DNA from 3 places in the Acetanaerobacterium sp. MSJ-12 genome. Region 1 is predicted to be linked to each of the others. Evidence: predicted binding sites of a transcription regulator. Region 1 holds the regulator's gene; each other region holds the start of a gene.

Region 1 (7,893 bases):
GAGGCGGCGCCGACGGCGGCGACGCGCTGAAAATGCTGGGAAAGATGCATGTGGTTTCTCCTTTACTCTGTGGTTGGGTACGCCTTTAGCTTACCCAACCAATGTGTAGACTGTGTGAAAAGTGCGAAAATCCTTTGCGAAATGAGCGTCAATCTGCAAAAAAAGCGGATAAACCCCGAGTAATATCCAATTCTGTGGAATTCTGATGGGTGAGTTTTCCACAGCTGTGGAATTCGATGTTGAAAACACCGGTGCCATGGGAATTGTCGCTGCGAGAATTGCGAAAGTTTTCCACACCCAAAGGGCAATTGCAAGAGAACAAAGTTTTTGGTATACTATTTGTAAATATTGCACCAAGACCACCGGCTCTCTGGCCGGGGGAAAGGACTTTTCATGACGCATTACAAATCGACCAGCCGCTCGCGGCGTTTTGCTCTCGTTCCAGTGCTGCTTGCGCTGTTGGGCTCTTTGGCTTTGGCCCTGCCCGCGCAGGCAGCTGACGCCCTCTACCGCTTCACCCACAACGGGCAGGACCTGTTGGCGGTGGGAACGGTCACCTCGGTGGGGGAGGGGAGCATCACCTTTTCCATCAGCGAGATCCCCAAGAGCTCCTCCTCCATCGGCGGCGGGAGCAGCCCCCTGCCCTCCAGTGAGGTCCGCCGCGAAATCAAGGTGGAGAGGGGAGAGGCCTTGCGGGACCTGCAGCCGGGGGACGCGGCCATCCTCTCTTTAAAAAAGAAGATGTGGGGCGGCTTTGTCCTGGACAACGGCGCCTACCGGCTGGACAGCACCGCCCTGCCGGTCCAGGCCTCCACCCTCGCAGGGGAGGAGAACGCCGAGACGGCGGCGGTGACCTTCTTTGTCAACTCCCGCGGGGTCTTTTGCGAGTTTGCCTTTGAGGGGGACGACGGGCGGGTCGCCCTGACCTACAAGGGGCAGGACTACCTCATCTACGACCGGGCGGCCGGGGGGATCCAAAACCCGCAGATACCGGGCACCCCCAACCGCCTGCCCACCGAGCCCAAGGGGGACGACTGGTTTGCCAACTGGCAGTCTCCGGCCGTTCTCATCGGCATTCTGGCGGTGGCGGCCGGCGGGGCGATCGCCCTGCGCGTCCTCTTTAAAAAGAGAAAGCGCAGGCACACCATCTACCTCAAATAGCGGCGGCTGCCGGGCGGAAAGCGAAAAAATGCCGCCAACCTTGCGGGCGGCGGCATTCAAAAGCCTGAGGGGTGCTTTTGAGGAGGATAGTGCAGTCCTAAAAACATTTGCGGCATTGTCTTTAGGCTTGTTCTTATTATAGCCCTGAAGCCCAATTTGTTGTGAATGATATGTTAATAAAAGGTGAAAAAACCTGAGTGATCATTTGAACTTTAGAGAGAGGTGAGAGACGTGGAAAAGGTGGAGCGAAAAAAGCGGGAGCTGCTGGAATTTTTGTACCGCCAGGTGGGGGAGGGCATCCCCCCCTCGGTGCGGGAAATCTGTGCGGCCATGGGCTTCAAATCGACCTGCACCGCCCACAAGTACCTGAAGATGCTCGAGGAGGACGGCGAGATCGAGGTGGTTCACGGCTCAAACCGGGGCATCCGCATCACTGGGCGGCACACCGCCGCCATCCCTCTGCTGGGCACAGTGGCGGCTGGCACCCCCATCCTGGCCCAGCAGGATATAGAGGACTATATCGTCAGCGACCTGCGGGGCGAAGGGCTCTTTGCCCTGCGGGTCAAGGGAGACAGCATGATTGGCGCCGGCATCTTCGAGGGGGACATCATTCTGGTGCAGCAGACCCCTGAAGCCCGCGACGGGGAGATCGTGGTGGCCCTGATCGAGGACGAGGCCACCGTCAAGCGCTTTTATCGGGAGCCGGGCGGCCGCGTCCGCCTGCAGCCCGAAAATGACCGCCTGTCCCCCATCTACCCCGACACTGTGGCCATCCTGGGCCGGGTGGTGCGGCTCATCCGCAATTACTGAAGAAAGTTGACAGAGGAGAGGCTGCCCCAGTTTGTTGCTGGGGTGGCCTCTGCATTTTTAGTGCGTTGTCTGCCCTTTTGTTACGGGCTTTGCCTGCGCGCCGGACAGCGCCGTCTTCTTGTGCTTTGCTGCGGGGAGAGGGTGCTCTTTGCTCTCCCCCTCAGGCTGCCCTGTCCTGTACCGGTAACGGGGAAAGGGAGGGACTTTTTCCCCGGCGAGCGCTGACCACAGGCAAGCACGGGGTGAAGGGCCCCATCACCTCTGGCGGCTGTCGGGAGAGAGCGGGCCCGTGCTGAGATGGGGAAAGGCACGCCGCCCTCGGTATCTTGGGGGGATGTTGCACTTCTCTTTCCACAGGCTTTGTCCTTTGCCCCTGCGCGGCGTCGATGCCGCCTCCTCGCGCTTCGCTGCGGGGAGAGGATCGCGTTTCCCCTACAGCCGTACTGTGCCGGCAGAGAGGAAAGGCCTTTTCCCATGTTGGACCCTGGCTGCAGACAATCGAGAGAGAAGGGAAGCTTTTCCCCCCTATCGCTCTCGCTGGCCGTCGGAAGAGAGTAGACTTGGACTGAGATGGGAGAAAGCCGCGCTGGCCTCTACATTTCGGGGGCTGTGCTTTCTTTTTTGGGGATTTTGCCCCTGCGCGCTGTCCGCGCTGCCTCTCCGCACTCCACTGCGGGGAGAGGTCGGCCTTTTTCCCCCGTGCCCCTCCTTTCCACCCCATGCCGGCGGTGGGGAAAGAGCCCTTTTCCCGGCGGGTTCTGGCAGCGGGCAATTGCGGGGGAAAGGTGTCGACCCTTTCCCCTCACCGGCTGCCGGGGGGGCGGTATGGCCCCTAGCTGAAATAAGGGGAAAGCAGCACTTCTCCCTGCGCTTTTGAGGCCCGTGCCCGCCTGTGAAAAGACGGTACAGCTGATAAGTGGGTAAAAGGAGAAAAGAGAGGCTAGATTTGGCGCTTGCGATGAATTTTTTGACTATTTTTTGTGAGATATTTTTGCTTTTTTAGGCGTGGCGGTGTATAATAAGACAGTTAAAGGGCTTGTACAGCCGGACGAGGGGAGATCACACTTCCGCCGGCTGCTTTTCCTGCCGCGGGCAGCGAGCCAAAACCGTTTGACAGCCAGCCATTCTTGGGGAGGAACACAGTTTGACTAGAAACGATTTGAGAAATATTGCCATTATTGCCCACGTCGACCACGGCAAGACCACCCTGGTAGACGAGATGCTCAAACAGGGCGGCATCTTCCGCGAAAACCAGGTGGTGCGCGACCGGGTGATGGATTCCGGCGCCCTGGAGCGGGAGCGCGGCATCACCATTCTCTCCAAAAACACCTCGCTCTTTTACAACGGGGTCAAGATCAACATCATCGACACCCCGGGCCACGCCGACTTTGGCGGCGAGGTAGAGCGGGTCTTGCAGATGGTGGACGGCGTGCTGCTGCTGGTAGACGCCTTCGAGGGCCCTATGCCCCAGACCCGGTTCGTTCTGGAGCGGGCGCTGGCCCTGGGCCACACCATCATCGTGGTGGTCAACAAGGTCGACCGCCCCGACGCCCGCCCCGAGGAGATCGAGGACGAGGTGCTGGAACTGCTTTTGGACCTGGACGCCAGCGAGGAGCAGCTGCAGAGCACCTTTGTCTACTGCTCTGGCCGGGAGGGGACCGCTTCCCTGGACTACAGCGACCTGGGGGACAACCTGATCCCCCTCTTCAACGAGATCATTGAAAAGGTGCCCGCCCCCAAGGGCGACCCCGAGCTGCCTCTGCAGATGCTGGTCAGCTCCATCGACTACAACGAGTACGTGGGCCGCATCGCCATCGGCCGCATCAAGCAGGGCACCATCAAACAGGGGCAGGAGGTGGTGGTCACCAACTACCACGGCGACCAGACCCCCCGCCGGGGCAAGGTGGTCAACCTCTACCAGATCGACGGCCTGACCCGCGACGCGGTGGACAGCGCCCAGTTCGGCGACATCGTCTGTGTCTCCGGGGTGGAGAACATCACCATCGGCGACACCATCTGCGCCCCCGATGCGCCGGAGCCGCTGCCCTTTGTCAAGATTTCCGAGCCCACCATCGAGATGACCTTCTCGGTCAACGACAGCCCCTTTGCCGGGAGAGAGGGCAAATACGTCACCTCCCGCCAGCTGCGCGACCGGCTCTTCAAAGAGCTGCTCAAGGACGTCTCCCTGCGGGTGAGCGAGACCGACACCACCGAGAGCTTCAATGTGGCCGGGCGGGGCGAGATGCACCTCTCCATCCTCATTGAGACCATGCGCCGGGAGGGGTATGAGCTGCAGGTCAGCACCCCTCGCGTCCTCTTCCACGAGGAGAACGGCAAGCGGATGGAGCCCGTGGAGCGGGTGACCATCGACGTGCCGGAGGAGTGCGTAGGCAGCGTGATGGAGAAGATGGGCACCCGCAAGGGCCAGCTGGTGGAGATGCACCCCACCGGCAACCGGATGCGGCTGGAGTTCCTGATCCCCTCCCGCGGCCTCTTCGGCTACCGCAGCGAGTTCTTGACCGACACCAAGGGCGAGGGCATCCTCAACACCATCTTCGAGGGGTATGAGGAGTACAAGGGCGAGATCCCCACCCGCCAGGTGGGCAGCTTGGTGGCCTATGAGACCGGGACCGCCGTCACCTACGGCCTCTTCAATGCCCAGGAGCGGGGCACCCTCTTCATCCCCGCCCAGACCGAGGTGTACGAGGGGATGATCATCGGCTCCAACCCCAAGGCCGAGGACCTGGTGGTCAACGTCTGCAAGACCAAGCACCTGACCAACACCCGCGCCTCTGGCTCCGACGACTCGCTGCGGCTGACCCCGCCCCGGGTGATGAGCCTGGAGGAGTCGCTGGAGTTCATCTCCGACGACGAACTGGTGGAGGTCACCCCCGAGTCGATCCGCCTGCGCAAGAAGATCTTGAACAATCAGCAGCGGGCCAAGATCACCCACCGCAAATAAGAGAGCGAGCGATTATCTGCTCCGGCGCACAGAAAATCCTGTGCGCCGGAGCTTTTTCTTGCCCAAAAGGGAGAAATTCTGCCGCCGATGCCCCTTTTGGGAGAGGCATCTTGCCAAGCAGAGGGCTTTTCTGTATGATAGAGAAAGGAAAGGGGAGATCGGTTTGCGTCGGGAAAAATCGTGTGGCGGGGTGGTGTACACCAGGGAGGGCGGCCAGCTTCGCTTCCTACTGATTCGGCATAAAAAGGGCGGCCATTGGGCCTTTCCCAAGGGGCACATGGAGGCCGGCGAGAGCGAGCGGCAGACGGCCCGCCGGGAGATTTTGGAGGAGACCGGCGTACAGGTGAAGATGCAGGGCAAGTTTCGGGAGAGCGTGGCCTATGATATCGGCACCATCATCCACAAGACGGTGGTCTACTTCCTCTGCGAGATCGTGGGGGAACCCGAGGTCACCATCCAGGAGGAGGAGATCTCCGACTACGCGTTTTTCGGGCCGGACGAGGTGCCGGGGCACCTGACCTACTCCAACGACAAGCACACCTTTGCCAAGGCCTTACGATATATAAAATCTCGCAATTTGGCTTGACAACGGTCGGCAGCCGGTGTATTATATATAAGCACGTTACAAGCGCCAATAGCTCAGCTGGATAGAGTGTCTGACTACGAATCAGAAGGTCGGGGGTTCGAGTCCCTCTTGGCGCACCAAGCAAGCCGCTCATGATTTTTTTGTGAGCGGCTTGCTTTTTTGTATCTGCCAAAGGGCGTGCGGCAACGCCTTAACTGCCCTGCCCACTGGCACAGAATAGAGAAAAATGAAAAAGAGCCATAGGTTTTTCTATGGCCTTTTGTTTTTGCAGCGGGTTTGAGGCGCATGTTGCAACGAAACCGCTGGAGGCCGTATCTGCTCCCCTTCAAAACAGAAGGGAGACCGGCCGATGGCTTTTTTAGCGGATCTGGGGGGAGCCGGCAGGGCCCTACCGCCATCGCCTTCAGCAGCCGGAAGGGAGGGGAAGAGGAGGCGATTTTGCCTTATGAGAAGAGGGAGTTTTTTGGAGGAGAAGGGAAAACGAGGAGAGCAGCTGCGCTGCAAATGTCAAGTCTTGTCTGCACAGGGAAAAGTCGGTATACTATCTTCTCGTGGCATCACGCGAAAGGACTGATTTTTGGTTTGCAGTTGATTGAAGAGGTATTTACAAAAGAGGTATACGCGCCCTTTGTGCGCTATTGCCAGCTCCACCACCTGCGGGAGATGGAGGACCTGCGCGGGTTCTCCCCGGCAGAGGCGGCGGGGTGGCCGGGGGTGACGCCGGCCTTGCAAAAGCGGGTGGGGCTGCTGTTGAGCACGTACTGGAGCCGCCACCCCCAAACACCGGCCCCCGCCCCGAAAAGGGAGCCGCTGGAAGAGCGGGTGCGGGCCCATTTTGAGGAGAACGCCCACCGGGTGGTCCGGCTCTCTGAACTGACGCCGATTGCCGGCGGACTTGGGCAAAAGGAACTCGCCCGGATGTTGGAGCGGGTGGACTGGTGCAGCTGCCTGGACAAAAACAGCTATTTTTACACCAGCCCCAAAGGGGAGGCAAGCCGGTAAAACCGGTTGCCATCGGTCTGACCTGCTGGTATGATAGAGGGGAAAACAGAGCGGCGGCAGCGCCGCCTGAACGGAGGGAACAGGATGCAGAGAGTGTACTGGATCCGCCACGCCGAATCGGACCACAGCGTTCACAGCGACGCCCTGCGGCCCCTGACTGCCAGGGGCCTGGAGGGGCGGCACAGGGTGGAGGAGTACCTGGCCGGCCACGCAGTGGGGGCGGTCCTCTCCAGCCCTTACCGGCGGGCCTACGACACGGTACAGCCCTTTGCGGCCAGCCGGGGGCTGCAGGTCCTCTGCGACGACCGCTTTCGGGAGCGCCGGGTGGCGGGCGAAGGGGAGTGGATCGAGGACTTCTCCGACTTTTCCCCCCGCCAGTGGGCCGACTTTTCCTACCATCTGCCGGGGGGAGAGTCCCTCGCCCAGGTGGAGGAGCGGATGGTGGAAGGGCTGCAAGACGCCCTGGCCGCCCATCCCGGAGAGGATCTGGTGATCGGCACCCACGGCACCGCCCTCTGCGTGCTGATCCACCACTTTGTGCCCGCCTTCGGGCTGGAGCAGTTTGCCGAAATGGTGGAAAAGCTGCCCTGGGCGGTCTGCATGACGTTTAAAGAGGGGCGCTTTTCCGGGTGGGAGGTCGCAGACATCTCCTATTGAGAGAGGTCTGTTGTTGCCTGAGCGCAGAAAAAGAGGTCTGGGAATCTTCCCAGACCTCTTTTTTTAGATGTTCCGCCGCCAAGGGGAGGGCACGCAAGGCGTTCTCACGCGGTGACGGAGATTTGTTGCAGGGGATTACTCGGAGACCTTTTTCAGGCCCAGGTCTTTGGCAGCCAGCTCCAGAGCGTCTTCCAGGGTCCCGCAGATGCAGGGGAAGGTGCCGGTCATCATCAGGTTGACCATCTTGCCCCAGTCCTCGATGAAGGCGCCGTCTTTGTCGTAGGCCTTTTTGATGACCTTGCCGTCGGGGGTGGTCTCCTCTTTCCAGGTGACCGGGCCGTAGTACTTGTCGACAGCGGTGATCATGTCCTCCTCGTCGTAGTAGGCGTAGACCTTTTTGCCCTTGGCGTAGGCGTAGACGGCCTCCCACACGGTGCCGGCGTCGGGCTCGGAGCCACGGAAGTGCTTGAAGTTGGCGAAGACCAGCTCGCAGCGCTCCAGCCGCTTGATGTTCATCCAGCAGACTTTGTCGGAGGTGACGGGGGGCTCGATGACATCGGGGAACTCCTCATTGGGCAGGGGGGTCAGGCCGTACTGTTTGCAGAGGGCCTGCTTCTGGGCTTTGACCTCTTCAAAATCGGGGTAGAAGCAGTCGGGGCCGGCAAGGAAGGTGTAGATGGGTTTGTCCATGATAGTGACTCCTTTTCTTTTGTTG
Region 2 (7,893 bases), on a different contig from region 1:
CCCCCGCATCGTCGCCGTGCGGAAGCTGGAGGCGGGTGAGGGGGAGAGCGGCAAACTGCTCTACATCGACGGGCTGACCAAGGAAAACCTGCTGGCCACCGAGGTGCTGGCCTACCAAAACGGCGTTTTGAGCCTGGTGCAGCAGGAGGCGGTGGTGAGCCAGAGCCAGCGCCAGAAGACCGAGCTCTACAGCCAGGATATCGACCGGGACGAGAAGGTCGAGGTCCCCATCTTCACCGCCGACAAGAAGGCCAGCCTGGTGCAGATGCGCCCGGCCTCCGGCTACCAGGTGGACTGGTACGAGGTGGGGGAGAAGCGGTTTGTCTACGACCGCACCACCTATGAAAACGAGGTCTACAAATTCCGCCTGACCCTGCCCACCCAGTGGCAGACCGGGGTCACCTTTGAGAGCAACCTGGACAACACCGTTATCACCTGCAAGCGGGGGGACGCGGTCCGCTTCTCCATCCTCCGCCTCCCCCGGGACGAGAGCGCCCAGAGCTACCAGTCCTCCGGCTTTGAAAAGATCGGCAGCAGCGGCAACTACATCTACTACTGCAAGCCGCAGGAGGACAGCAACCGGGAGTCGATCCTCAACGTGGTCAAGAGCGGGTTTTCCATTCTCAACTAACGACAGACAGGAGGGGCTTTGCGTGGCAAAAAAGACGATTTTGGTGGTGGAGGACGAGGAGAACATCCGCGAACTCATCTGCCTGAACCTGCAAAAATCGGGGTTTGAGGTGCTGGAGGCCGGCACCGGCGAGCGGGCGCTGGAGATCTTTGCCGAGCGGGGAGAGGGCATCGACATGGTGATGCTGGACATCATGCTCCCCGGCATCGACGGGCTGAGCGTCTGCCGCCAGATCCGCGAGAAAAACAGCGCGGTGGGGATCATCATGCTCACCGCCAAGACCCAGGAGATGGACAAGATCAGCGGGCTGATGTTGGGGGCGGACGACTACGTCACCAAGCCCTTCAGCGTCTCCGAGCTGATGGCCCGGGTGGACGCCATCTACCGGCGGGTCTCGCTGCAAAACAGCCGCCCCCAGGAGGAGCTGGAGGTGGGGCCTTTCACCCTCAACCTCAAGAGCCGGATGCTCTTCAAGAGCGGGCAGCCGGTGGAGCTGACCCAGGTGGAGTACCAGATCATGGAGCTGTTCCTGAAAAACCCCGACACGGTGTTGGGGCGGATGGAGATCTTGCAGAAGATCTGGGGCGACAACTACTACGGCGACGACAAGATCATCGACGTGAACATCCGCCGGCTGCGGATGAAGATCGAGGAGGAGCCCTCCCACCCCCGGCACATCAACACCGTCTGGGGCGTGGGCTACCGGTTCAAAGCGTAAAGAAGGCCCGTCCCGCCGCCGCGCGGGGCCCGGGCGCGAAGGGGAGTTTTCATGCAGAGCGTAACCAAGCGGTGGATGCTCAATTTTCTCACCATCATCGTCGTCATCCTCACCGTCGTCATGCTCCTCATCGTGGTGGGGGTGCGGGAGTTTTACTACTCCAGCGCCCAGCAGGTGCTGACCTCCCGCATCGAGGTGATGGTCAACGCCATCAAGTACCGCACCAGCGACGCCCTCACCCCTCAGGAGCGGGTGGAGCAGGTGATCACCGGCTTTGAGGAGAAGACCAAATACGAGGTGATGGCCCTGGACCGAAACGGCGCCCCCACCGTCACCTCCAGCGGGTTTTACCCGGGCGACACCTTCACCGGGGTGGACTACGCCCGCGCCCTGCAGTCGGACAACGGCTACGGGGTCTACACCGGCCGGGCGAAGGACGCGGGGAACGTGATGTCGGTGTGCTATGTGTCCGACAGCCTGGGGGACGGCGTGGGCGGCATCCGGCTGGTCTGCGACCTCTCCCTGGTGGACGGAGAGATCTTTAAGACCGCCCTCTTCTTCCTCCTCTTCTCCACGGTGGTGGTCCTCTTCGTGGTCCTCTCCAGCACCTACTTCATCCGCTCCATCGTCACCCCGATCGGGCAGGTGGGGGTCATCGCCACCAAGATCGCCTCGGGGGATTTCAGCGTCCGCCTCAAGACCCAGCACAACGACGAGATCGGCCAGCTGTGCAACATCATCAACTACATGGCCGACGAGTTGCAGAAGGCCGAAGAGGTGAAAAACGACTTCATCTCCCAGGTCTCCCATGAGCTGCGCACCCCCCTCACCGCCATCAAGGGCTGGGGGGAGACGGTCCTCGACGCCGACCCGGTGGAGAACCGGGACACGGTGGAGCGGGGCATCCACGTCATCCTCAGCGAGACCGACCGCCTCTCGGGGATGGTGGAGGAGCTGCTGGACTTCTCGCGGATGCAGAGCGGCCGGCTGACCCTGGTGCTCTCGAAAATCGACGTCCTGGCCGAGCTGGAGGACGTGCTCATCATGTTCGGCGAGCGGGCCAAGCGGGAGGGGGTCACCCTGGAGAGCGAGCTGCCCGAGTTCGTCTCCCCGGTGTTCGGGGACAAAAACCGGCTGCGGCAGGTCTTTGTCAACATCCTCGACAACGCCCTCAAGTACAGCGAGAAGGACGGGACCATCCGCACCTCGGCGGCCGAGGAGACCGGCTACGTGGTCATCCGCATCGCCGACACCGGCCTGGGCATCCCCCGCAGCGACCTGCCCCGCATCAAGGAGAAGTTCATCAAGGGCTCCAACAGCCGCCGGGGCACCGGCATCGGCCTGGCGGTGGCCGACGAGATCATCGCCCTGCACAAGGGCCTTCTGACCATCGACAGCACCGAGGGGGAGGGGACGACCGTCACCATCTCCATCCCGGTGATGGACAAAAAGGTGGATTCCACCACCATGCAGATCGCAAAAATAGATGAAGAGGAGATACAGCGCTATCGTGAACAGCAACAACGGGACAAATAGCGGCCCCCGCCGCACCAAGATCGGCGGGCAGGCCCTGATGGAAGGGATCATGATGCGGGGGCTGGACTGCTACAGCGTGGCGGTCCGCCGCCCCGACGGGGGGATCGAACTGGAGGTCAAACCCGACAAGCACCTGGCGCGGTGGTACAGCCGGGTGCCCTTTGTGCGGGGCATCTTCAACTTTGTCTCCACCCTGGTGCTGGGCTACACCTGCCTGATGCGCTCGGCCGAGATCTCGGGCGCCCTGGACGAGGAGGAGCCCCCCAAGGCCCCCGCTCCGGCGGACGAGGGGAGCGGTGAAAGGGAGACCGCCCCGCCGACCGGTGCGGGCGAGGAAGCGCCCTCGGCACCCCCCGCCCCGGCGGGCGAGGGGAGCGCGCCGGCGGGGGCCGGCAGCGGGGGGGAGACGCCCTCCTTCCCGGCCGCCGCCCCCAACGGAGAGGGCGAGAGCGCGGGCGGAGAGCGGTCCGCGCCCCTACATACCGCCGCCCCGGCGGCGGAGGAGAAAGAGGAGAAGGGCCTGGGGGCCGGCTTCTCGGTGGCGGTCAGCGTGCTGGCGGTCTTTTTGGCCCTGGCCCTCTTCATGGTGCTGCCCACCGCCATTGTGGGGGGACTGGGCAAGCTGGTGGAGCTGGGCCGCTGGCGCACCCCGCTGGAGGGGCTGGTCAAGCTCTGCATCTTCCTGGGGTACATGGCCCTGGTCTCGCGGATGAAGGAGATCCGGCGGATGTTCGAGTACCACGGGGCCGAGCACAAGACCATCGCCTGCTATGAGCACGGCGAGGCCCTGACGGTGGAGAACGTCCGCCGCCACCGCCGCTTCCACCCCCGCTGCGGCACCAGCTTCCTGCTGATCGTCATCCTGGTGAGCATCCTGGTCTCCTCCTTTGTCTCCTGGCAGAGCCTCTGGCTGCGCATGGCGCTGAAGGTCCTCCTCCTGCCGCTGGTGATGGGCATCTCCTACGAGATCATCAAGTACGCCGGCGGGCACGACAACCTCCTCACCAAGGTCCTCTCGGCCCCCGGCCTCTGGCTGCAGCGCCTCACCGTCAAGGAGCCGGACGACTCGATGATCGAGGTGGCGGTGGCCGCCATGGAGGCCGTCATCCCCCAAAACGGGGAGGACGACCGGTGGTAGAGCCCCGCACGGTCCGCGCCCTCTGGCGGGAGGGGGAGGCCCTGCTGCGGGAGCGGGGGGTGGAGTCCCCCAAGTTCGACGCGGCCGAGCTCCTCTGCCACGGGGCGGGCTTTCCCCGGGGCGAACTGCCCCTACACCTGCGTGACGAGCTGTCCGCGGACGCGGCCCGGCGGGTGCGGGCCCTCTTTGCCCGCCGCGCCCGGCGGGAGCCGCTGCAGTACCTGCTGGGCTGCTGGGAGTTTTACGGCCACCCCTTCCGGGTGGGGGAGGGGGTGCTCATCCCCCGGCCGGACACCGAGTGCCTGGTGGAGGCGGTGCTGGCGCGGGCCCCCCAGGGCCCCTGCACCATTGCCGACCTCTGCAGCGGCAGCGGCTGCATCGCCGTCGCCCTGGGGGCCGCCCTCCCCCAGAGCCGGGTGCTGGCGGTGGAGAAGAGCGGGCGCGCCTTCGGCTATCTGCAGGCCAACATCCGCCTGAACGGGGCCGCGAACGTCTGGCCGGTGCGGGGGGACGCGCTGACCTACCAGGGGGTCTGCCCGCCGCTGGATGTGCTGGTGGCCAACCCCCCCTACATCCGCCCGGAGGAGATGGAGACCCTCTCCCCCGAGGTGCTCGCCGAGCCGCGGGAGGCGCTGGAGGCCCCCGAGCGGGGGCTGGCCTTCTACCGCCACTTCGCCGCCGCCTACCGCCCGGTCCTCCGCCCTGGGGGGCTGCTGGCGGTGGAGATCGGCTGCGGCCAGGGGGCCGAGGTCTGCGCCCTCTTTCGCGGCCAGGGCTACGAGGGGGTCACCTGCCTGCAGGACCTGGGCGGCCTGGACCGGGTGGTGCTGGGCCGGCGGCCAAAATAGAAGAAGCAGAGGGCTGCGGCCCTCTTTTTTTGCCCTTTGGGGGGCGGGCGGCCCAGGGAGCCGGTTTTTTCTGCCAGGGGCGGCAAAGGCCGCTGAACGCTTGCGGCAGCGGGAGAAATGCAGTATAATAACCCTGTAATGGCAGTCGCGGCCCGGGCGGCGCGGCCGTCTTTTTTGGAACTGCTGTCTGCGCCATGCCCGCCCCGGCGGGAATGGTTCTATTTTTATCAACAGAGTGAACGAACGTTTGGGAGGACGATCCATGGCGGAAAAGAACAAGGCCAAGGAGACGGCTCAGGAGAGCCGCCAGAAGGCGCTGGAAACAGCTCTGGCCAACATCGAAAAACAATTTGGCGCGGGCGCTGTCATGCGCCTGGGCCAGCACTCCACCCTGAACATCGAGGCCATCTCCACCGGCAGCCTGTCGCTGGATATGGCCATCGGCGTGGGCGGGGTGCCCCGGGGCCGGGTGGTCGAGATCTACGGCCCGGAGAGCTCGGGCAAGACCACCGTGGCCCTGCACATCGTCGCCTCCGCCCAGAAGGAGGGGGGCACCGCCGCCTTCATCGACGTGGAGCACGCCCTCGACCCGGTCTACGCCGCCGCCCTGGGGGTCGACATCGACGCCCTGCTGGTCAGCCAGCCGGACACCGGCGAACAGGCCCTGGAGATCTGCGAGGCGCTGGTGCGCTCCGGCGCCATCGACGTGGTGGTCATCGACTCGGTGGCGGCCATGGTCCCCAAGGCCGAGATCGAGGGGCTGATGGGCGACAGCCACGTGGGGCTGCAGGCCCGGCTGATGAGCCAGGCCCTGCGCAAGCTCACCGGCATCATCGGCAAGACCAAGTGCGTGGCGGTCTTTATCAACCAGCTGCGCGAGAAGATCGGCGTCATCTACGGCAACCCCGAGACCACCGCCGGCGGCCGGGCGCTGAAGTACTACGCCTCGGTGCGCATCGACGTGCGCAAGGCCGAGACCCTCAAGGTGGGGGGCGAGTTCGTGGGCAACCACACCAAGGCCAAGATCGTCAAGAACAAGGTGGCCCCCCCCTTCAAGATCGCCGAGTTCGACATCATGTACGGCACCGGCATCTCCAAGGAGAGCGAGATCCTCGACATCGGCGTCAACATGAACATCATCCAGAAATCCGGCGCCTGGTTCAGCTATAAGGGCGAGCGGCTGGGCCAGGGCCGCGACAACGTGAAGAAGTACTTTTTGGAGCACCCGGAGGTGGCCCAGGAGATCGAGGCGGCCATCCGCCAGAACGCGGCCGAGGCCGAGAAGTCGCTGATGCCCAAAAAGCCCGCCGCCCCGGCGGACGCCCCCGCCCCGGCCTCAGCCCCCAGCGCCGCCCCCGCCCAGCCCGCCCCCGCCGTGATGGACATCGACATCGAGGTGGAGGACTAGGCCATGTCCGAGTGCGGCGAGATCACCGGGCTGGAAAAGACCAAGCGGGGCCGGTACAGCGTCTTTGTGGACGGGGAATTCCTCTGGTCGCTGGACGGGGAGACCCTGCTCAAGAGCCGGGTGCGCCCGGGCGCGGTGCTGGAATACGCCTATTTGGAAGAGGTCAAGGCCCAGTCCGACGCCGTGGGCTGCCGGGAGAAGGCCCTGACCCTGCTGGGCCAGCGGGCCTACGCCCGGGGGGAACTGGTGGAGCGGCTCTGCCGCGACTGGCCCCGCCCCACCGCCCGCCAGGTGGTGACCCAGCTGGAGGAGGCCGGCTTGGTTAGCGACGGCGACTACGCCTTTCGCCTGGCCGACGAACTCTACCGCTATAAGCACCTCTCCCGCCGCTTCATCGAGCTGGAGCTGCAAAAGCGGGGGATCGACCCCGCGCTCTGCCGGGAGGTGCTGGACGCCGGCGGCTTTGACGACGGCGCCAGCATCCGCGCCCTGCTGGAACAGAAGTACGCCGCCCGCCTGGGCGACCGGGCGCAGCGGCAGAAGGTGCTGGCCGCCCTGGCCCACCGCGGGTTTGGCTACGGCGACTGCCGGGCCGCCATGGAAGAATACGACACCGATTACGAGACAGGAGACCCTTATGTCGATTAATGTGGGAATGGTCTCGCTGGGCTGCCCCAAAAACCAGGTAGACGGCGAGATCCTCTTAAACCTCATCCAACAAGATCCCGAGTTCGCCCTGCAGGGCGACCCCGAACAGTGCGACGTGGTGCTCATCAACACCTGCGGCTTCATCGACGACGCCAAGCAGGAGTCCATCGACACCATCCTCGAGTTCTGCGCCCTCAAAGAGACCGGGCGGCTGCGGTGTGTCATCGTCACCGGCTGCCTGGCCCAGCGCTACAAGGAGGAGATCCTGCGGGAGATCCCCGAGGTGGACGGGGTGGTGGGCATCGGCTCCAACGCCGAGATCGTCTCCATCATCCGGCGGGCCCTGGGGGGCGAAAAGGCCCAGTCCTTCGGCAGCGAGTACGACCTGCCCCTGGGGGGCGGCCGCATCCTCACCACCCCGGCCCACTACGCCTACCTGAAGATCTCCGAGGGCTGCTCCAACCGCTGCACCTTCTGCGCCATCCCCTACATCCGGGGGGACTTTCGCTCCCGCCCCATCGAAGAGGTGGTGCAGGAGGCCGGCGAACTGGCTGATTTCGGGGTCAAGGAGCTGATTGTCATCGCCCAGGACACCACCCGCTACGGGGAGGACCTCTACGGCGAGCCCAGCCTGGCCCGGCTGCTGCGGGAGCTGGTCAAGCTGCCCTTCCGCTGGATCCGGCTGATGTACTGCTACCCCGACCGGATCACCGACGAGCTGCTCTCCATCATCCGCGACAGCGACAACATCGTCAAGTACATCGACATCCCCCTGCAGCACACCAACCGCGAGGTGCTGCGGCGGATGGGCCGCAAGGGGGACGACCGCTGGGTGCGCTCGGTCATCGAGCAGATCCGCCGCGAGGTCCCCGGGGTCTTTATCCGCACCACCCTGCTGGCCGGTTTCCCCGGCGAGACCGAGGAGCAGTTCGAGGAGCTCTGCCGGTTTGTGGACGACATGCGCTT
Region 3 (7,893 bases), on a different contig from region 1:
TGGCCGTCCACCGACCGGCGAGGCACCCTTTGGGAGAACGCTCCAAGCCGAATGATCCGCCCCGTCGGACAGGTCACTCCCCCACCAGGCGATGGGGAGAACTTTTTTGCGGAGAGGGGGCGTCTCCCCGCTCCGGCCCCTGCAGACCGGCGGCTCTCGCCCCCTCCAAAGGAGGGGCAGACCTGTCCGCCATCTCGCACATCTCCCCCCAAAAGCGCTTGGGCATGTTTCCCCGCTGGCAGCGGGGGTTGACCCGGGCGGCAATGGTGGCGGACTGGTGGTACCCCCGCCACAACTGGCGGTAGAGCTGCTCCTGCGGGGTGTCGGGGGGGAGCTCCAACGCCTTGACCGAGACGATTTTGGCCCGGTGCGGGCGGTAGATCAGGGCCATCTGGTGGGTCTTGTCGTGGATCATAAAGGTCTCCTCCGGGTAGCGGTCGCAAAAATGCTCCCGCAGGACCGGCAACACAAAGTGTTTGGGGGAGATTTGGGAGAGGAGGGCCCCGTCGTACTCGGCAAAGCGGACAAACCCCAGCAGCAGATGCGCCTCGTTCGACACCGAGAGGGCCATCTTCTGCACCCGGCTCACCGCCTCGTCCCCCAACATGTCGCAGACGGCGGGCCCATAGCGGTAGCCCCGGCAGAGGAAGCGGTAGAGCCAGAGATCCCGCCCCTCCTCCCCGAACAAAAAGGCCCTCTGCACCAGCTGGCGGGCCTCCTCCCCCATCCGCTCGCCGATGGAGCGAAAGACCCGGCCCGCCCGCGCCCTGTCGCTCTCGATCTCCCGCACGGCGTAGAGCCCAGTCTGGCAGTCCTCCCGGCAGACGATGTCCAGGGGCGCCTCCCTCCTAATAAAGCTCTCAAAGACGCAGCAGAGAAATCCGGCAAAGCTGCCGTCGTGCAGGTAAATCAAATCTGGCCGGTCAAACAAGAGACCACATCCTCTCGGGTCACCGGCGGCTCGTCGAACAGGGAGAGCTGTTCCGGCCGGTTCTGGGGGAGCATGGCGGCGCTGCGCTCGGACACCAGGGCGCGAAAGGCGGCCTCCGGGCTGATTTTCAGCCCCACCGCCGTCTTCCCCGAACAGGTGATAAAGTACTGGGCCCGCTTGAGCACCACCCCGATTTTTTTGAGCCCGTCAAAGTGCAGGGGGCCCAGCCGCCGGGCCTTGGCGATCCGCTGGGCGCTCTTGACGCCGATGCCCGGCACCCGCAGCAACATCTCGTAGGGGGCGCGGTTGACCTCGACGGGGAAGTGCTCCATGTGGTGGATCGCCCAGTTGCACTTGGGGTCCAGGTAGGGGTTAAAGTTGGGGGCCCGCTCGTCCAGCAGTTCCCCCGCGTCGAAGCCGTAAAAGCGCAGCAGCCAGTCGGCCTGGTAGAGGCGGTGTTCCCGCAGCAGGGGCGGCTTGGTGGTCAGGGAGGGCAGGAGGGCGTCGCTCTGCACCGGGGTGTAGGCCGAAAAGAAGACCCGTTTGAGACCGTATTTGCGGTAGAGGCCCTGGGTCAGCCGCAAGATCTGCAGGTCGGTGTCCGGGGTGGCGCCGATGATCATCTGGGTGCTCTGCCCGGCGGGGGCAAATTTGGGCGCGCCCCGGTAGCGCACCAGGTCGGTCTGGTTCTGGGCGATCCCGCTGGTAATCAGCCCCATGGGGCGAAAGATGTCCGCCTTCGACTTGTCCGGCGCCAGCAGCCGCAGGCTCTGCTGGCTGGGCAGCTCGATGTTGACGCTCATCCGGTCCGCCAGCATCCCCAGCCGGGCGATGAGCCGGTCGTCCGCCCCGGGGATGGCCTTGGCGTGGATGTAGCCGCGAAAGCCGTACTCCTCCCGCAAGATCTGCAGGGTCTCGATCATCCGCTCACAGGTGTAGTCAGGGTTTTTGAGGATGCCGGAACTCAGAAACAGCCCCTCGATGTAGTTGCGGCGGTAAAACTGAATGGTCAGGTCGGCCAGCTCCCGGGGGGAAAAGGCCGCGCGGGGGGTGGCGTTGGAGCAGCGGTTGACGCAGTACTTGCAGTCGTAGGCGCAGATGTTGGTCATCAACACCTTTAAAAGGGAGACACAGCGTCCGTCGGCGGTAAAGCTGTGGCAGATGCCCGCGGCCGCCGCGCTCCCCAACTGCCCCTTCTTGCCGGCCCGGTCCACCCCGCTGGAGGTGCAGGCCACGTCGTACTTGGCCGCGTCGGAGAGGATCTCCAGCTTTTCCAGCAGCTCCATTTCCTGTGTCCCCCTCACTCCAAAATAAACATTTGTTCTTTTTCTATTTTACCCTCCCTCCCCTTAAAAGTCAATCGCTCCGTGCCAAAACGGCCCTGCCACCTTCTTCCTGCCCCTCCTTCTTTTGGAAGGGACAGCCTCTCGCTCTCTTCCCGCAAAAAATCGCAACCAGACAGGGACGCGAGAGGGTAAGTCCTCCCCTTTTGAACCGCGCAGGACTGACAAAACAGAGGGCAGTCCCTCTCCCCTCCGGCAAACCCTCCCAGCGCCTCACCTGCGCAGGCGCCAGGAGAAAAATTCCCCCTTTTCATTTTTCACAGACACGAGTAGGCCTCCATCGGCGCAGCTGGTGGTCCTACAAATGCGAGCAAAGCCCTCTATTCTCAAGCTACAACCGAAGGCGCTGATATGGTTTGCCACCGGCAAAAGGCCGCTGCTCGCAGCCCGCAAACCGGTGCATGGGTTTTTGTGTGTCATTCGCTCTGCCAGTTGGTCTTCCCTGAATTGATGCTGGATACCCCCTATCTCCTTTGCATTCCCACCTGCAGTGCCAGCGCAGTACCCCCTGACGCTCAAACTGCCGATTTCCATATTTGCAACCTGCACTTCAAACTCGCGCACCGCTCAAAAACAATTCGACCACCTTTTTCCATTGAAAAAAATCCCCAAAAACTGGAACCGCTCATTTCAGGTCAAATCCCTGCGAGCACATGGCTCTGGCCGGAGAGCACCGCTGCCTCCACAACTGTTCTCTCTTTTCCCTTGCAAACCTCTCGCATTTTCCCTCTCTGCTCTGTTTTCCCCGCAAGTCGCCTTTCCGCAGTACAAGGAGCCTTCAGTCCTTTTGCGCCGCCCAAGTTCTTTGGGAGCACCCCACATAACCAGATGCTTTTTTCTGAAAAAACAAGTGACAAGGCAGACACCTTGTCACTTGAATTGCCCCCGATTTACAGTCAAATCGCAGCCGCCAGGAGTTCCTTCCACAGGAACGCGACCACTCTCACTCTTGCCCGCTCCCCCCCTCACAGACAGGGGCCCACACATAGCGTCAGCCATCCCTACATGAGGGTGCCATCGCCGCCCTTCAGAGGGCCACGCGCCGCGGCAGAGAACCGGAAAATTGGCCCCGCATCCGCCCGCAGCAATCCAGCTGCACAGAGGCGCGCCGCCCGCAGCGATCTTGCAGGCGGCGCGCTGTTTTTGGCTCTTCCCGCCCCTTTGTGGGTCCGTCTCCCCGCAGGGAGGGCAGCCCCTGGGAAATACTCGGCCCAGGCGTCAAAAGACGATTTTGTTGAAGTCCTTGCCGCCGGCCTTCTCCCAGTCGCTGCCCACCAGGCCCACCAGCAGGTACCGCCCGGTCATGGGCTCCATCGGCAGGTCCTGCAGCAGGGCGAACTCCTCGATCTCGCCGGTGGTGCGCACGTGCATCCGCGGCCCGGTGCAGTGGTGCAGCTCGTCGCCGATGAGGATGTGCTCCTCGTCGCAGTAGGAGATGGGGATGTCTTTGGCAATCAGCTCGTTGACCTCGGTCTCCAGCCGCTTTAAGTCGATGTCCGGCTTCTCGGCAAAGCTGAGCACAAAGCCGTGCTTGACATCGCCGTGGGTGTATTTGCCCTTGTACTTGCGCAAAATCAGGTGTTCGCAGAGGTCCTCCGCGGTGTGGGCCATCTTGCGAAAGCGGATGGAGCCAAAGACGATTTTGGTCAAATCCTCCGGCTCGGGGCCGAAGAGGTTGGGCCGGGTGATGATGACCTCTCCCCCCACCCCGATGAGCAGGTGGGCGTTGCGCCCCCCCAAAAAGGGGTAGATGAGGTCAAAGTGCTCCACGATGACCCGCTTTTTCTTCTCGATGGCCTTTAAAATGGCCTCGGCCAACACGTGCATCTGGGTAAAGGCCGACTCGAAGCGGATGTCCAGGTGATAGGTGTGGGGGCTGTAAAAGCCCGAGTCGTCCTCGTCCACATCCAGGATGGGGAGGGGGCGGACGTTGACCCCCTCGTCGTCGTTGGTGAGTTCCAGCCCGGGGAACATCCCCTTGACCAGCATGCTCTTGCCCGAGCCCCCCTCCCCCACAATGCCGATGAGCAGGTCAAAGGGGCTGAGGTACTGCTGGGCGATCTGCATCCCCAAATCGGCCATCCGCACGTTGCCGCGGGGGGCGAAGAAGACGCTGTACAGATGGTTTTTCTGCATTCGATCGGAATAGGGCATGGGGCGCTCCTCCTCTACAAGACGGCAGGCGCCCCTCACGCGAAGCGCCTGCCGCCACGGCCCGCCGCTGCGGGCCCTCTCTTATTTTTCTACCAGTCAAACTCCAGGTCCAGCAGCGGGGCGTGCTGCTGGGCGCCGTAGACGTCGGTCTCCCCCAGGTCGCCCGAACAGATGGGGCGCTGGATGGTGATCTTGATGGCCTTGGCCGGCTGGAACTCGATGATGTTGATGATCTTCTCCGGGGGGATGTGGTAGAGACGGCAGACCACGTCCTCGTTGATGATCTTCTTCTCACAGGCCTTTTCAAAGCTGGCAAAGTCCTTGAACATGATGTCCAGCGTCAGCTCGTAGGGGCCGGAATTCTTGCTGCGGATGATCTCTGCGAGATCGGTGAGTTTCTGTTTCACAGCTCTCTCCTCCTCATTCTACCATTACAGGTCCACACAATCAACGGCAAAGGGGGCGACGGGGTCGTCGACGGCAATGACGTGATAGATGCTGAACACATAGACTTCGCCGGCGTGAAAATCGCTGGGCGAGTAGGGGAACGCCAGGTTGCCCGCGGTGGCTCGGCGGCCCTCGTAGCCGTAGTGGAGCATGGTGGAGCGGGCGAAGGCGCAGATGGTGTCGGCCTGTTTCTGGGTGTCGGCCACCGCCTCGATGACGATGCCCAGCTCGTGGGCGCCCTTGGTGGTGGGGGTGGGCTCCAACTCCGCCATCACCCCGTTGCGGCCGTAGATGTTGAAGTGCAGGTAGTAGTGGAGGTCGGCGTCCCGGAAGTTGTCGGCCACCCGGGCGCGCACCCCTTCGAGCACCTCGTCGATCTTCTCGATCATGATGGGGTCTCTGGCCCCGGCGATGGAGACGGTGCGGTAGCCGATGCAGCGCGCCCCCTCCAACTTGACGGTGTACGCGTCGGGCACAAAGCGGCTTCCGCTGACCCGGACGATGTTCTCCGTCTCCTGCTCAAATTTGCAGTCGGTCAAATCCAGGTGGCCGCCCGGCCCCGGCAGGATGTAGGGGTTGGTCTTTTCGTAAAGGGTGTGGGCCGCCACCGAGAGGGTGGTGCAGCGGCGCAGGGGGCTCAAGGGCTCCACCCGGAAGTAGTCCTCCCCAATGTAGCCGAACATGCAGTCCGAGCCGCTGCCGGGGGTGGCGCAGATGGAGGCGCACTCGAGGATCTTGCCCAGGTGGATGGCCAGCCCCTTGTCGCAGCCCGCCCGCACTGCCGGGGCGGCAAAGACCGACGGGTCGTAAGTGCGCCCGGCCAAAACGACCTGCGCCCCCTCGTCCAGGGCCTTGATAAAGGGCTCCATCCCCATCTGGCCCACAATGCGGGTGGTGGCGCCCACCGCCTCCTCGGTCAGTTCGGGCGCCGGGGCAAGGGGTTTCACCTTCCCCGCCCGCAGGGCCGCCTTGACATCCTCTTTTGCAAACTCGGCGTGGATGACCGCCAGCTTGAAGTGGAGGTCTTTCTCCCGGGCGATCTCCTCCACAATCTCGCGGCACCAGTTCAGGTGGGGCTCGCCGCCGCTGCCGCCGGCGGTACCGATGACCACCGGAATGCCCTCCTTGACCCCGGCTTCCAGCATGATCTCCAGATCGCGCTTGACCGCGTCCCGGTCGGTAAAGGAGACCCCCGCCCCCAGGTAGTAGGGCCCGGGATCGCTGGAGCCTGCGTCCACGGCGATCAGGTGGGGATGGCGCTTCATCCCCTCTTCAAAGCTCTCCTTGGGGAAACCGTACCCCAGGATGGCGGTGGTGGACAGAATGCGAAATTCCTCTTTCATCAAAAACCCCTCCTAGCGCTCGGCCTGGGCTCTGCGCAGGGCCAGGATGCGCTGCATCTCGTTGTAGACGATCATGTACCCCTCGTCGACCCCCATGCCGGGTTTGGCGAGGATCTGGTCGGGGCAGGTGGCCATGGCCAGGTTGACACAGACCTGGGCGCTGCGGTCGGTCTCGTTGCAGGTGCCGCCCTGGTAGGCGCCGATCCCCTTCTCCTTGCAGTAGAGGACCGCCTCCACCACGTTGTTGATGCCGCCCAGGTCGGGGGTCTTGATCTGCACCATGTGCCCGGCCCGGTTGTCGGCAAAGTAGCGGATGTCCTCCAGGGTGTTACACCACTCGTCGGCCACCAGCTCCACCGGGATGCCCCGCTCGTCCACCAGGCGGGTCAGCTCCTTGAGGGCGAGCATCTGTTTCTCCCGGTCCTCCACGTCCATGGGGCCCTCGATGCGCAGGTGGAAGGGGGCGGCGATCTTGGCCAGCTCGGCCAGGTAGTCGGCCATCCCCTGGTAGTTGTCGTTCCCAAAGGCCGCGCCGATGGTGCCGTAGACGTCGATGTGCAGCACCGGGGCGTAGTTTTCGTCCAGCCGCAGCTTGCAGATGCGCTCGCGCAGCCAGCCCACGTACTCGGCCAGCTTTTCGCCCTTTCGGCCCAGCTTGGTCTCTACGTTGTTGATGAGGGCGTGGGGCAGCACCTGGGCGCCCTTCATGATCATCTTGTCGGTGTTCTCATAGCGGTTGTCCCCCGACTGGGTGAAGATGGGGATCTCCCGGTCGGTGACCTGGGTGTGGTACTCGTCGGCCACCACCTCGCACATCAGCCGGTGGGAAGCCTTGGCCACCGCGTCGAGGATGGCCTGGGTCACCCCGTAGCGGATGGCGGTGTGCAGCTGCTTGCCGCCCACCTGCAGCCGGTCGATCTCCTCCGCCAACTCGCGGAAGCTGTCGGCCTCTCTGCCCACCAGGCGGGGCTTTATCTCCCGCTCGATGACGGGGATGAAGTCCTCCGCCAGAAAGAGGGGGTCCCTGCCGCCCGCGCCGCTGTACTGGACCGCCGCGCAGTCACCGTAGGCCACCTGCCCGTCCTCCAGCACCAGCATCACCGAGATGGCCTCGCCCGCCTGGCGGACTGCCGAAAACCCGGCGGTGGCGGTTTTGCCCAGATAGGCCGCGCCGTCCGACTCGGCCCCCAGCTTGATGGCCCGCTGGTCGTCAAAGAAAAATCCGGTGCGCCCCTTGGCGCAGACCAAATCAACAATTTTCACAGTATATTCCTCCTGCTCTCAGCTGTCTGTCGCGTTTTTCTGCCCGCTCTGCCCTATCTCCAGGGGCGGCCCACCAGCCGGCCTTTGGAGATGGCGTAGACATCGTCGATGACCATCTGAAAAGACGCCTTGCGCTTTTCAAAGGCCGCCCGCTCCTCGATTTTTTTGCGGTTGTAGTCCACCAGTTCGGGCGAGAGGGGGACGGCCCCCGCGTCCAGGATGCGGATGGCCCCGTCGTTGTCCCGGGCCGAGAGCATCTTGCCGGCGTTGAAGCGGCTGGGGGCAAAGGGGACGTCCAGCACCCCGGCCTGGAAGGCGCGCACCGCCCCCAGGGCGATGTCTCCCCCGCCCAGTTCAAAGCACTTGTCGACGATGCAGCGGGTCTCGGCGGCAATGATCTGCTTTTCCTCCT

What was found. Region 1 encodes LexA, which represses DNA repair genes until DNA is damaged. Its sites were predicted from a motif close to CNAACANNTGTTNG; they were not measured.
Region 2: a site for LexA is predicted at 5,108-5,121, ahead of recA (recombinase RecA). Genes of this name have one in related genera too.
Region 3: a site for LexA is predicted at 2,243-2,256, ahead of KQI11_RS04310 (putative DNA modification/repair radical SAM protein). Genes of this name have one in related genera too.

What each region holds. Positions count from the first base shown of each region.
Region 1 covers NZ_JAHLPK010000010.1:4,522-12,414, forward strand. Annotated here, with positions in the region: gene KQI11_RS10905 (peptidylprolyl isomerase) at 1-50, opposite strand, end outside; gene KQI11_RS10910 (hypothetical protein) at 394-1,161, shown strand; gene lexA (transcriptional repressor LexA) at 1,402-1,971, shown strand; gene typA (translational GTPase TypA) at 3,116-4,933, shown strand; gene KQI11_RS10925 (bis(5'-nucleosyl)-tetraphosphatase) at 5,127-5,519, shown strand; tRNA gene KQI11_RS10930 (tRNA-Arg) at 5,562-5,638, shown strand; gene KQI11_RS10935 (hypothetical protein) at 6,150-6,521, shown strand; gene KQI11_RS10940 (histidine phosphatase family protein) at 6,606-7,178, shown strand; gene KQI11_RS10945 (nucleoside 2-deoxyribosyltransferase) at 7,314-7,868, opposite strand.
Region 2 covers NZ_JAHLPK010000008.1:84,388-92,280, forward strand. Annotated here, with positions in the region: gene KQI11_RS09915 (hypothetical protein) at 1-631, shown strand, start outside; gene KQI11_RS09920 (response regulator transcription factor) at 654-1,349, shown strand; gene KQI11_RS09925 (HAMP domain-containing sensor histidine kinase) at 1,401-2,885, shown strand; gene KQI11_RS09930 (DUF1385 domain-containing protein) at 2,860-4,023, shown strand; gene prmC (peptide chain release factor N(5)-glutamine methyltransferase) at 4,017-4,871, shown strand; gene recA (recombinase RecA) at 5,134-6,279, shown strand; gene KQI11_RS09945 (regulatory protein RecX) at 6,283-6,927, shown strand; gene rimO (30S ribosomal protein S12 methylthiotransferase RimO) at 6,917-7,893, shown strand, end outside.
Region 3 covers NZ_JAHLPK010000003.1:125,441-133,333, reverse strand. Annotated here, with positions in the region: gene KQI11_RS04315 (TIGR03915 family putative DNA repair protein) at 74-931, opposite strand; gene KQI11_RS04310 (putative DNA modification/repair radical SAM protein) at 910-2,217, opposite strand; gene KQI11_RS04305 (alanyl-tRNA editing protein) at 3,493-4,428, opposite strand; gene KQI11_RS04300 (DUF4387 domain-containing protein) at 4,518-4,835, opposite strand; gene KQI11_RS04295 (acyclic terpene utilization AtuA family protein) at 4,860-6,218, opposite strand; gene KQI11_RS04290 (methylaspartate ammonia-lyase) at 6,231-7,481, opposite strand; gene KQI11_RS04285 (methylaspartate mutase subunit E) at 7,535-7,893, opposite strand, start outside.